DNA from 3 places in the Roseobacter sp. OBYS 0001 genome. Region 2 is predicted to be linked to each of the others. Evidence: riboswitches for the same ligand, from Rfam matches in the RefSeq annotation. Region 2 holds a riboswitch; each other region holds the start of a gene.
The links. Region 2 has a riboswitch for cobalamin ahead of K5Q35_RS06060 (energy-coupling factor ABC transporter permease). Riboswitches for the same ligand answer to the same signal wherever they lie in the genome.
Positions count from the first base shown of each region.

Region 1 (4,154 bases), on a different contig from region 2:
TGGTCATGCAACCGATTTCACCAATCATACCCGGCTTGATGACCTGCGCGGCCATTTGGTTGAAACCTGCCTGAAAGCGGCTTCGCCCAGACGTCACGGGCACCAGCACGCCTGCCGGTCGCAGGACCGGGCTGATATAGTCGCCAACCTGCAGGCTGAGTTGCTCAACCCGACCGGTCACACCCGCATAGACCACGGTTTTTTCCAGTTCGGCGTTGGCCGCATCAAACTGTGCCAGCGCGTTGTCTTTCTGCGCCGGTATCAGGGAATCGATCCGTTCCTGCGTCTCGGCCTGTTGCGCGATGGCGGCATCACGCTGCGCTGAGCGTTGCGCGACAAGGTTTTCAAAGCGGTCGATTTCAGCAAGGCGCACGGCGGTCGAACCCTGATCGCGCAGGGTCACATTGCGCTCTAATTCCTCTTCCGCCTGCCTCAGGGCCGCGGTGGCCCCGGCGATGGATGCAATCGCTTCGGTCAAATCGGTTTGCGCCACTTTCAAGGACGCATCAGCCTCAGCAATCATTGCCTTTGCGGCTTCGACCTGTGCGCGTTGCGAGTGGTCTTCCAACCGGAATATCGGCTGGCCGAGGTTCACCAATTCGTTGTTCTTGACGTAGATTTCCAATACCCGGCCCCCGGCCTGCGGCAATATCGTGACGGTGCGAAAATAGGACACAACGGAATTTGTGGCCGGGTGAAAATAAAACAGCGTCGTAATCACGGTGAGTGCCATGATCGCGCATCCGGTTATGCCCCACCTGAGTTCATACCAGACACTGAAGAGGTTGATTTCGATGCCTATTCTCTTGCCCTGCCGGAACCGGCGGTAAAGATAATCAGGCAAGATCGTGAACAGCGCGCAGATCAGTGTCTCAAGCATCAGAGGTTTCTTTCGGGGTCGGCGTCACCGGCGTTTCGCTGTTTTGGGATGTTTGCGCGTTGGGCGCCGCATCGCGCGACCCGTTTCGATCAATCGCATCGGCAATGGCGCGCAGCGGGCTGCTGAAATCGGGAAACTGGAAACCGGCCACAAGGATCGCGGCCACCCAGAACAGCCCGTTATGCGTAAACAGGGCAAGCAAGGACAAGATGCCAACCAGTTGGAACTGCGGGTGGTTCGATTTATGCGCCAGCTTTTCCGGTATCGCATGCAGCGTGAAATAGGCCACACCGATCAGGATTACGACACCGACCGTAAAAATGACCATGAAAGTAAAAAGGTAATCACTGCCGTCAGCCGCCGCTACATATTTGGGAATATGCCCGGTCGCCATGGGGTGAAGCGTTGCAGGTTCCATGCGTTCTCCAAAGTGGTACCACAGACGCAGACCACTTCGGGCCCAAGATACCAGAACCTACATAGCGAGAAATCTGCTGGCATTGCAATGCCGCGTCTCGGGTTGCCCGCACGACACGGTAACCCGCACAGAGTTTAGCTTGACGCGGGTCGGAATCTCGGGGAAGGGTTGGGAGATGGTGTTCGGCAAGTCAAAAGCAAACCGGACTGAAAAGGGAATACGGTGCGGCGTTCTTAGCAGACGCCAAATCCGTGACTGCCCCCGCAACTGTAAGCGGCGAGCGACCCCGATGATCACCACTGGATGCATCTGCATCCGGGAAGGATCGGGCAAGCTGCGACCCGCGAGTCAGGAGACCTGCCATCATTGATGTAACTTCAACCCGGGCGGGGTGTCCGGACAGGAGGTCATGATGGATTTACGGGCCAACCCGTTGAAAAGTACATGTCCCAAAGTGCACCCTGCGCAATCGCGGAGGGCGACATGGGAACACCGACACATAGAATAACAATCTGCACATCCTGCCGACATAAAGCCACCGACTGTAAACCGGGCTATGAGCTGATTGCCAGACTGCGCGCGGCGATTGCTGCTGCGGGTGACAGCGTCACCGAAGAGTTCGAGATTTCCGGCGTTGCCTGTATGGCAGGCTGTGATCGCCCCTGCACGGTTGCCTATCATGGGACGCGCAAGGCGACCTATCTTTTTGGCGACATAGAGCCGGAGACGGATATCGCTGATCTGGTCCGTTTTGCACGTGATTACGCACTGCTGGAGGACGGGTGGTGTTCGTCGGTTGATCGTCCTGGCAAATTACGTAAATCCACGCTTGCGCGTGTGCCTGCGGCCATCATTGCGCTGGAAGACAGCGATGTGCGTGTCTCATGAACGCCACGGACCTCGTCGCAGAGAACATCAGTTGGGCGCCGCGCCGCAAAGAGCCGCTCTTGCTGCAACCGACCAGTTTTCGCGCCGCACCCGGCAGCGTGATGGGCGTTGTCGGCCCAAATGGGGCGGGTAAATCCACGCTGTTGCGTCTGCTCTACCGGTATCAGGCGCCGCTGAGTGGCCAAATCAGGATCGGTGGAGACGACATCTGGTCGATCCCACCGCGCGCCGCTGCGCGAAAGGTTGCGGCGGTTTTGCAGGAACAGCCGTCGTCCTTTGGACTGACAGTGCGCGAAATCGTGACGCTGGGTCGCGCACCGCACCGCCTTGGTTTTGCCACCGCAGGCGCAAAAGATGCGCAGATCGTTGAGGCCGCACTTGATACGCTGAACCTGAGCGATTTGGCAGATCGGGACCTCGCCAACCTGTCGGGCGGTGAACGCCAGCGGGTCATGGTGGCCCGCGCCCTAGCGCAAGAGCCTCAGGTGCTGGTGCTGGATGAGCCGACCAACCATCTGGACATCCGCCATCAGCTTGAGGTGCTCGCCCTCATTCGCGCGCTGGATGTGACGATCATCGTCTCTCTGCACGATTTGAATGTCGCGGCGGATGTCTGTGATACCATTCTGCTGCTCGAAAACGGACATACGCGTGGCGTGGGGCCGCCTGATGCGGTGCTCACTGCGCATAGTGTTTCGAACGTATTTGCGGTTGAGGCGCGCGCAGAACAGCTTAGTCCGAGCAAGACCAAACACTTATCCTTCCACCTTCCGCATTAAGGCAAGCACACGATGAAGCCGACACGTATACTTTCTTCCCTGTTTATGATCCTGATGGGCACCGGCGCGCTGGCGCAGACAACGGTGCAAAGCTGCAATCGAACCGTCACCTTCGACGCGCCGCCGAAGGCTGCGATTTCCAACGACGTCAACCTGACCGAGATGATGCTGGTCCTTGGGCTGGCGGACCGGATGGTGGGTTATACGGGTATCTCCGGCTGGAAAACGCTGGATGCGGAAATGACGGCGGGTGTCGAAGCCCTGCCCGAATTATCCGCCAAATACCCCAGCAAGGAAGTGCTGATCGGGGCGGATGCTGATTTCTTCTTTGCAGGTTGGAACTACGGCATGAAAGTGGGCGGTGAAGTGACGCCCGAAACGTTGGAGCCCTTTGGCATCAAGGTCTACGAGCTTACCGAAAGCTGCATTCACATCGGTGAGAAAGCCGCCGTCAGCATGGAAGATATGTATGCCGATCTGCTGAACCTCGGCGCGATCTTTGATGTATCCGAAAAGGCGGAGGCACTGGTGGCAGGCTACCGCGCGGAACTGGACAGCTTCACCGCGTCATTGTCGCCCCTCAGCACCCCGCCGCGCGTATTTGTCTATGACAGCGGCGAAGACGTGCCCTTTACCGCCGGGCGCTATGCGATGCCGAATGCGCTGATCGAGGCTGCCGGTGGGGTCAATATCATGAACGGTCTGGAGAAAAGCTGGGCGGCGGTTGGATGGGAAACCGTTGTCGAGCGCAACCCCGAAGTGATCGTTATCGTCAACTACGGCGATGTCACGGCGGCGCAAAAACGCGCGTTCATGATGTCCAATCCTGCTTTTGCACAGCTTGATGCGGTCAGGAACGACCGTTTCGTAACGCTGGAATATGTCGAGGCGACACCGGGTCCACGCAACATCGCCGCCGTCAAAACGCTTGCTGCGGCTTTACGGGCGGAGTGAACCCTATGGCAAAGACCGCAGCAGCACGATCCGGGCAATCTGCGGTCTATCCTGTCGCAATGATGTGCGGTTGGATCCTTTTGCTGCTATCGCTGACGATGGCGGTCAGCATTGGCGCTGTTTCGATCCCCTTTTCGACAGTCTGGGGGGTGGTGGTGAATAATACAATTGACACGTCTTTTGTCGGCGACTGGTCAGCAGGACGCGAAGCAATTGTTTGGGACATCCGGTTTCC
Region 1 covers NZ_BPES01000007.1:107,204-111,357, forward strand. Annotated here, with positions in the region: gene K5Q35_RS14780 (HlyD family secretion protein) at 1-880, opposite strand, end outside; gene K5Q35_RS14785 (hypothetical protein) at 873-1,298, opposite strand; cobalamin riboswitch at 1,458-1,678, shown strand; gene K5Q35_RS14790 (DUF1636 domain-containing protein) at 1,782-2,186, shown strand; gene K5Q35_RS14795 (ABC transporter ATP-binding protein) at 2,183-2,965, shown strand; gene K5Q35_RS14800 (ABC transporter substrate-binding protein) at 2,978-3,919, shown strand; gene K5Q35_RS14805 (FecCD family ABC transporter permease) at 3,979-4,154, shown strand, end outside.
Region 1: it holds a riboswitch for cobalamin, as region 2 does, so the genes downstream of both, K5Q35_RS14790 (DUF1636 domain-containing protein) here and K5Q35_RS06060 (energy-coupling factor ABC transporter permease) in region 2, are expected to answer to the same signal.

Region 2 (4,154 bases):
CCAGAGGCGCACGCCTTTCGGGCCCGCTGTGGCGTTCAGGGTACTTGCGCAGGGCAGGCGCAGCCATGATCCCTGTTGCAACTGATCGCCGCCCTCGGTCATGCTGCCCTCCAGCACCAGAAACTCGCCACCATCCGGCAAGTCCATCGAAACTGCAGTGCCTGCGGCCCATTTTTCTGCGCGCACCGTTTCCTGATCGTCGTGGAACAGGGTCATGACGCCCACCCCCGCGCGGGTCGCATCGGGGATAAATTCCATTTTGTTCATGTCGACGACGACATGGGTGCGATCGTCCGGCTGGAATTGCCATAGTTTCACAAAGATCGTGCAGCCTGCGTCGGAATGAGGGGAGTGGGCCGATGTCGGCGGGTTGCGCACGTAAGACCCCGCCGGGAAATCGCCGTGCTCGTCGGAAAACACCCCGTCCAGGACAATGAATTCTTCGCCGCCGGTATGGGTATGTTCCGAAAAGCGGCTGTTGGGCGCGTACCGCACGATTGTCGTGGCGCGCGCGACCTCACCCCCGATCCGGTCCAGCATTCGCCGGTCAACACCGGGCATCGGAGAGGGGTGCCACTCAACCTTGTTGGAATGAACAACAACACGTTGCGAAAAGTCAGCATGCAAATCCATGGATGGCTCCGGGTCAGGTGTGATCAGACTTTGCCTACCATGAGGCGGTGAAATTGCAATTGGCGATCACGCTATCGTTTGACGTTGCATGTGGGCTGCCGCGTCGGGCAGGATCAAATCGCGGGTGTGATCTATTGGAAAGACCTGAGTGTGCCGGATTTCAAATCACTGCCCGCAGGGCCGGTTCAAGATATGGCATATGCACCTGAAGGGGAGTGTTGCGATGAGTGATATAAAAAGGCAGTCACGCCGCACCGTTTATGAAAACAGATGGATGAAAGTCCATGAAGATGTGGTGACTTTCCCTGATGGATCAAACGGGATTTACGGCGTCGTTGACAAGGATGACTTTGTCCTGATTGTCCCGCAGCATGCAGATGGGCGGTTTCAGCTGGTGCAGCAGTTTCGCTATCCGGTGGGCGGGCGTTATTGGGAATTTCCGCAAGGGTCATGGGAAACCAAGCCGGGCACGGACCCGGAAAAGGTCGCCCTTGCCGAGTTGGAGGAGGAGACTGGTTATCTTGCACACTCCCTCACGAGATTGGGGCATCTTTTCGAAGCATGTGGGTTTTCAAATCAGGGATTTCACGCGTTTCTGGCAACTGGGCTGCAAGAGGGGCGCGTAAATCGCGACAAAGAAGAACAGGATATGCAGACCGCGTCGTTCAGTCTTGAGGCGATACATGACATGATCCGCGCTGGGCAGATCAAGGATGCCCCAACCATCGCGGCACTTGGGTTGCTGGCCATTTCTGAACATGGATAGAAACCGTGCAACAGGTCAGTGCAGAGAAGGGACCGCGGCGCGCCGTTGCGCCACGGTCCAAAGGCATTGTTATGTGGCCGCGTTATGCAGACGGTGCGTAAAGATACCCCGGTCGGTCATTGCGCGCAGGCCCTTGGCACCGGCAAGCGCTGCCAGATCGGCCAAGGGTTCGATCAGGATGACCAGCAGATAGGCCACGCCAAAGCTTGTCACCGCCGAGAGGTTGTCGGCCCCGACGCCTTGCCCGTAGATCGCCCAGAAGGCCACCCAGGCGACAACGCCGCCCTGATAGACAGCCGACATTTTCAGCACATCCATATAGCGCAGATCGACATAGGCCGTTGTCTGTGGAATGACCCGTTTGGCCAGCGCGTCCACCGCAAACAGTGGGAACAGCAGCGTCGAGACATTGACGAAATACATCGGCACATCGGAAGGTGCGAAAAACAATCCTTGGATCGCCAGACCGCCCGCCAGGCCAAGCGCGGCGGGACCGGACCCAAGCAGCAGAAACAGCGTCGTGCCCAGAATGATGTGCACTTCCGAGATACCGACCGCGAAATGCGGAAAGATCTCAAAGAAGATAAACACCCCGATCGCGGCAATCACGGAGCGCAGGGCAAAGGAGACCACCGAATGGGTCTTAAGATCATCATTGATCAGTTTGAGGGAATAGCCCGCAGCAGCAGCCGCCGTCCCATAGGCCAGTACCATTTTTGCGCCGTCCATGACGCCCGGTTCGATATGCATGTTTACTTCCTTTCGCGTCCACCCGACGCATTTATATGGCCGGAATGTTCCGGCAGTTGCAGAATGATGGTTGGTATCCTGACTTGCAGCTTTTGGCGCTCTGGCCGTTTTCGCTGCTTACAGTTGCGGGGGCAGTCCGGGTCTTGCACCCGGTTCCCAATTAAGGCCCGTTCTCAGAGGCCGCCATCCCTGCAATCTTTACGCGAATAGAAACGCAAGACAAGCCTGTGTGCGACCTTTGAATATCTGGATATGACGTGTTCTTGGGAAACGTGTGTGCATGGCAGGATGGGGTCGGTGCACGCAGTTTCATCTCACGTTCGCAGTCGTGCGCGCAGTTTTTGGCCAATTCTGTCCTGCGGTGGCTGGCAAATCCCTGTTGTTTCTGCTCAAGTCTTGCGGGATATGAACAATCGACGCAGTTGCAGGGGTGGATGCGATGCGTCAGACGACCAAAAACCACCCGGGAAAAACAGGGGAAATCAAGATGAAGGTGAAATCACTCATTCTGTCTGCGGCATTGGCTGCAATGGCAGGCAGCGTATCGGCAGAAGGCGTCAAGGTCGGCATGATCACGACCCTTTCGGGGGGCGGCGCCGGGCTTGGTATCGACGTGCGCGACGGCTTCATGCTCGCGGTGAAACAGTCGGGCCGTGACGACATCGAGGTCGTGATCGAAGACGATCAGCGCAAACCCGATATCGCCGTGCAACTGGCCGACAAGATGATCCAGTCCGAGAAGGTCGATGTAATGACCGGTATCATCTGGTCGAACCTCGCCATGGCCGTCGTCCCGGCGACTGTCGCACAGGGCAAGTTTTACCTGTCGCCCAATGCGGGTCCATCCGCACTGGCGGGTAAGGGATGCCATCCGAACTATTTCAACGTCGCGTGGCAAAACGATAACCTGCACGAGGCCGCTGGTGCCTATGCCACTTCTGCGGGCTATTCCAACAGCTTTATCCTCGCTCCAAACTATCCCGCCGGTCAGGATGCGCTGACGGGCTACAAGCGGACCTTTGGCGGTGAATTGGCTGGGGAGTTGTTCACCAAACTGGGTCAAACCGATTACGCCGCCGAGATTGCGCAAATCCGCGCGTCCGGGGCGGATTCCGTGTTCTTTTTCCTGCCCGGTGGCATGGGGATTTCATTCCTCAAGCAATATGCCGACAGTGGCATTGATATCCCTGTGGTTGGTCCTGCGTTTTCCTTTGATCAGGGCATCCTGCAGGCCGTTGGTGATGCAGCCCTTGGTGTGGTGAACACATCGCAGTGGAGCAAGGACATCGACAACCCGACCAATGCCGCCTTTGTCGAGACATTTCAGGCGGAATACGGGCGTTTGCCGTCACTCTATGCCAGCCAAGGGTTTGACACGGCAAACCTGCTGATCTCTGCGCTCGCAACGGCCAGCCCTGCGGATGCGGATGCCTTCCGCGCAGCACTCAAGGCGGCGGACTTCGACAGCACACGCGGTGACTTTGCCTTTGGGCCCAACCACCACCCCATTCAGGATATCTATGCCCGCGAGGTCATCAAGGAAGGCGATGTCTTTACCAACAAGATCATCGGCGTCGCCCTTGAAGACCATGCAGATGCCTATGCGGCTGAGTGCAAGATGTAAGCAACGCCTTGGTCCGGGTGTGACCTTGCACCCGGACCGGTATAAATAACCATGTCCACAATTCTGATCATTGAACAGGTCCTGAACGGTCTGCAATTCGGCGTAATGCTGTTTTTGATGGCGGCTGGCCTGACGCTGATCTTTGGCGTTATGGGGCTGATCAACCTTGCGCACGGATCGCTCTATATGATCGGGGCTTTTGCGGCGGCGGCTGTGGCCGGGCTGACGGGGTCGTTCCTGCTTGCACTGATCGCCGCGATGGCCGCTGCTGCGATGGCGGGCGTCTTGATCGAAACCGTTGTCATCCGCAGGCTTTACGCCACGGATCACCTTGATCAGGTGCTGGCCACCTTTGCGCTGATCCTGATCTTTTCAGAAGGA
Region 2 covers NZ_BPES01000002.1:112,598-116,751, reverse strand. Annotated here, with positions in the region: gene K5Q35_RS06070 (cupin domain-containing protein) at 1-633, opposite strand, end outside; gene K5Q35_RS06065 (NUDIX hydrolase) at 857-1,399, shown strand; gene K5Q35_RS06060 (energy-coupling factor ABC transporter permease) at 1,469-2,149, opposite strand; cobalamin riboswitch at 2,200-2,352, opposite strand; gene K5Q35_RS06055 (ABC transporter substrate-binding protein) at 2,637-3,773, shown strand; gene K5Q35_RS06050 (branched-chain amino acid ABC transporter permease) at 3,825-4,154, shown strand, end outside.

Region 3 (4,154 bases), on a different contig from region 2:
TCTGCTGCAGGCCATAGGGCCAGTAGGGCACACCGCCAATCAGCCGAATAAGAATACCCTTTGCGCTGCACAGCGTTTGTTCGACATAGGTATCGACCGACAGCGGGTGTTTCAGCGCCGTGATATTGGCCAGTCGCAAGCCGGGCAGCCGGCCCTCGGGCCCGCCCCCCTTGCGCCACGCCTCCGCCAAAGCACCGAGGTCTGAATCAGACAGGCTGAGCACAACCAGATCGGCGGGCGTCTGCCCCAGATCGGTTGGCGTTTCCGTCTCTTCCAGACCATGGCTTTCGCGAAAGACGACATGCATGGCAGGTTACTCGGCAGCCGCAGGGACAGGGACCAACACGGATTGCACCGCCTCATAGCTCACGTCATCATGTTCAGCGATCACGACCAACCGGCCCCGGCGCGGTTCATTCTCCGCCCAAGGGCGGTCAAACTGATGGCGCACGCGCGCGCCCACCGCCTGCACCAAGAGCCGCATAGGTTTACCGACAACGGAGGCATAGCCTTTGACGCGCAGGATATTCTGCTCCTTGGCCAGGACCTCGATGCGGGCAACCAGTTCGGCCGGATCGGACACTTCGGGAATCTCCACCACGATGGATTCAAAATCGTCATGTTCGTGATCATCATGCCCATCATGATGCGAGGGGCGCGCGTCCATATCGTCTTCGGCGGCGGCCTCCAGCCCCAGAATGACGCGCGGATCAATCAGCCCTTCAGCAACCTCAATCACCGGGATCGGGCGCGGGCTGCGCGCGGCGATTTCCTCTTTGGCTTTGGCCACGCCTTCGGCACCGGCCAGATCGGGCTTGGTCAGCAGGATAATATCCGCGCAGGAAATCTGGTCTTCAAAGACCTCGGACAAGGGCGTGTCATGATCAAGGCTTTCATCCGCAAGGCGCTGCGCGTCCACCGCCGCCACATTCGACGCAAAGCGGCCCGCGGCCACAGCCTCGGCATCGGCCAGCGCAATGACGCCATCCACCGTGATTTTCGAACGGATATCCGGCCAGTCAAACGCCTTGAGCAGCGGTTTCGGCAGGGCAAGGCCAGAGGTTTCAATCACGATGTGCTCCGGACGCGGCTCCAACGCCATGAGCGCTTCGATGGTCGGGATGAAATCATCCGCGACTGTGCAGCAGATGCAGCCGTTCGCAAGTTCCATGATGTTTTCTGCCGGGCAATCCGGGATCGCACAGCCTTTGAGGATTTCACCATCCACGCCCACATCGCCAAATTCATTCACCACAACCGCCAGACGTTTGCCGCCGGGGTTCTGAATGAGGTGCGAAATCAGCGTGGTTTTCCCGGAGCCGAGAAACCCGGTGATCACCGTGACGGGAAGTTTTGCAAGATCAGCCATTGTTGTCCTCCAGCGGCGGTATGCGCGCGATACAGTTACGTTTGAAATGTTCCGGGCGGGTGCGCCACGGGATCAGACCATCACTGGTCTCATGATAAAGGGCGGCCCCCTCTATCAGCGTGTCCAGATGCGACGCCTCATGCAGGTTTCCGTACAGATAGGTCCATTTGGCCCCGCCCCCCCGCAGCGCGACGGAACACCCGGAATCGCAGTTTTGCAAACATTCCACCGCCCGCAGTTCCAGCCCCTCGGGCAGACCGCGCGATTGCAATTCATCAAACAAGCGCTGGCCCGGACGTTCGCCGTCGTCGGTGACGTCGGTGCCGCGTTTGCATTTGATGCACACCAGTATCTCTGTGCGCTCACCCATGGGGGCGGCCAGTGCAGGTTACATCATTGTCCGTTAAAACAGCATGTGCCGTCATCATATCATTCCTTTCCGGAGCACCCCGCCCGGTCTTATGTTGCGTTTGTGATGGCAGGTCTCCTGGCTCGCGGGTCACCGCGCCTCTTTTGCCTTCCCAACCCGTCTTTCGGTCAGTGGCGTGCGACAGAGGCACTCTTCGCTTACAGTTGCGGGGGCAGCCACGGCATTTCACCGCGTTCCCTTTTATGTCCCGGCCTGAACCGGAACAACCATCGTGCCCTGCATTTTCCAGCGATGGCGTGGGAAGTCAATGGCGCACCGCCTTGTCCGGCGATTATCGCTTTCTGATTGGCCAACTGGCGGTAGAGTACGCGTGTTTCACCACGCCACAGGGTGCCGCCAGATACCCGCGTGACAGCGGATAACGAGGCTGCAACTATAACCATCAGAAAACACGCCGGTGTTCAGACCGCCGGCCCCACATTCGGAGGCCATGTGCCAAACACACTGACAAGCCGCGCGGATCGGATGCACATGCGCGTTTCGTATCGCGCAATCGTCGCTTTGTTCCGCCGGGTCGCCGCCACATGAGCGGTATCCTCACATTAAACACCGGCTCGTCATCGCTGAAATTCGGGCTTTACCGGGATGCGCCGGAACCCCAGATGCTGCTCTACGGTCAAGTCGATGAAATTGGCGACAACGCACGATTGATCCTGAACACCAGCGGGGAAAAAACCAAACAGAAGGTATCGGCCCCCACGCCCGCTGCCGCGCTGGATCATGTTATCAAGGCGCTGGCACCGCATATAACCGGGTTGCCCATCCACGGGGTGGGCCACAGGATTGTGCATGGCGGCACGGATTTTACGAAACCCACGCTGCTGACCGGCGATGTAATGGCGGCGCTTGCCCGGTTCAACCCGCTCGCACCGCTCCATCAGCCCCATAACCTGGCCGGGGTTGAAGCGGCGCGCGCGGCCTTTCCGGATTCTGTTCAGATCGGGTGTTTTGACACGGCGTTTCACCGGGGCCATCCGTGGGTCAATGACACCTTTGCCCTGCCGCGCGCCTTTTATGACGAAGGTGTGCGGCGCTACGGGTTTCACGGGGTCAGCTATGAATACATCACTGGGGTCATCAAAACCACCTACCCCGACCTGCACAAAGGGCGGCTGGTGATTGCGCATCTGGGCAACGGGGCGTCTATGTGTGCGATTACCAACGGAAAAAGCGTCGGGTCCACCATGGGATTTTCGGCATTGGATGGTTTGCCCATGGGCACCCGCTGCGGCCAGATCGACCCCGGTGTGGTGCTGTATCTGCTCACGCAAAAGGGCATGGCCCCCCTTGAAGTGATGGAAATGCTCTATTCCAAAAGCGGGCTGTTGGGCCTGTCGGGGATCACCAGCGATATGCGCGAACTTCTGGCCTCGGATGATCCGCAGGCGCGCGAAGCAATCGACTACTACGTATTCCGCGCCCGGCGCGAAATCGGGGCGCTGACGGCGGTGCTGGGGGGGATTGATGCGCTGATCTTCTGCGGGGGCATCGGTGAAAACGCAGCCCCTATCCGCAGCCGCATCGTTGAGGGGCTGGAGTACCTGAACATTACGGTTGACCCGAAGCAAAACCAGCGCAATGCGCGCGATATCGGCACGGGATCAACACGCGTGATGGTCATCCCGACGGATGAGGAACGCATCATCGCGCGCGCGGTTCATGCGGCAATATCATAGGGCATGACGCCTTGGGCCGGATCAATCACAACACGGGGCCGATGGTGGCGATGACATTGTGCCAGATGCGTTCGTGTCGGGGCCATCCGCGCACCGCTTCAAGCAGCACAGGATCGGATTGCGCGATATACCCGGCCTGCCTGTCACAGACCGCTTGCGTGATGCGGGCGTCCTGCAAAAGCACGTTGTTTTCATAGTTCAGATCGAAACTGCGCAAATCCAGATTGGAGGAGCCGATCAGCGTCACTTTATCGTCTATTGTCAGCGTCTTGGCATGGAGCAGCCCCGCTTTGAACTCGTGGATATGACACCCGGATGACAGCAGCCTGCGATAATAGCTGCGGCTGGCGGCGGCGACAATCCAGCTGTCATTCTTTTGCGGAAAGATCAGCGTTACACGCACGCCGCGATGGGCCGCCGCACAGAGCGCATCCAAAACCGTCGCATCCGGCACGAAATAAGGTGTGGTCAGCGTTATCGTGCTCTGCGCGCAGTTGAAAAGGCTGGAAAACAACTGCGGTGTTGCGCCGTTGCGTTCTGTCGGGCCATCCCCGATTGCATGGGCCGGGAAGCCGGGGGAACGACACTCGACCTTCAAGGCACCGGGATCGAATGCTTCGCCGGTGGCCTGCATCCAATCGCTGATGAACAGCAATTGGTTCTGCGCAACCACGGGCCC
Region 3 covers NZ_BPES01000006.1:182,530-186,683, reverse strand. Annotated here, with positions in the region: gene cobN (cobaltochelatase subunit CobN) at 1-307, opposite strand, end outside; gene cobW (cobalamin biosynthesis protein CobW) at 314-1,369, opposite strand; gene K5Q35_RS14100 (DUF1636 domain-containing protein) at 1,362-1,739, opposite strand; cobalamin riboswitch at 1,829-2,025, opposite strand; gene K5Q35_RS14095 (acetate/propionate family kinase) at 2,324-3,475, shown strand; gene cls (cardiolipin synthase) at 3,501-4,154, opposite strand, start outside.
Region 3: it holds a riboswitch for cobalamin, as region 2 does, so the genes downstream of both, K5Q35_RS14100 (DUF1636 domain-containing protein) here and K5Q35_RS06060 (energy-coupling factor ABC transporter permease) in region 2, are expected to answer to the same signal.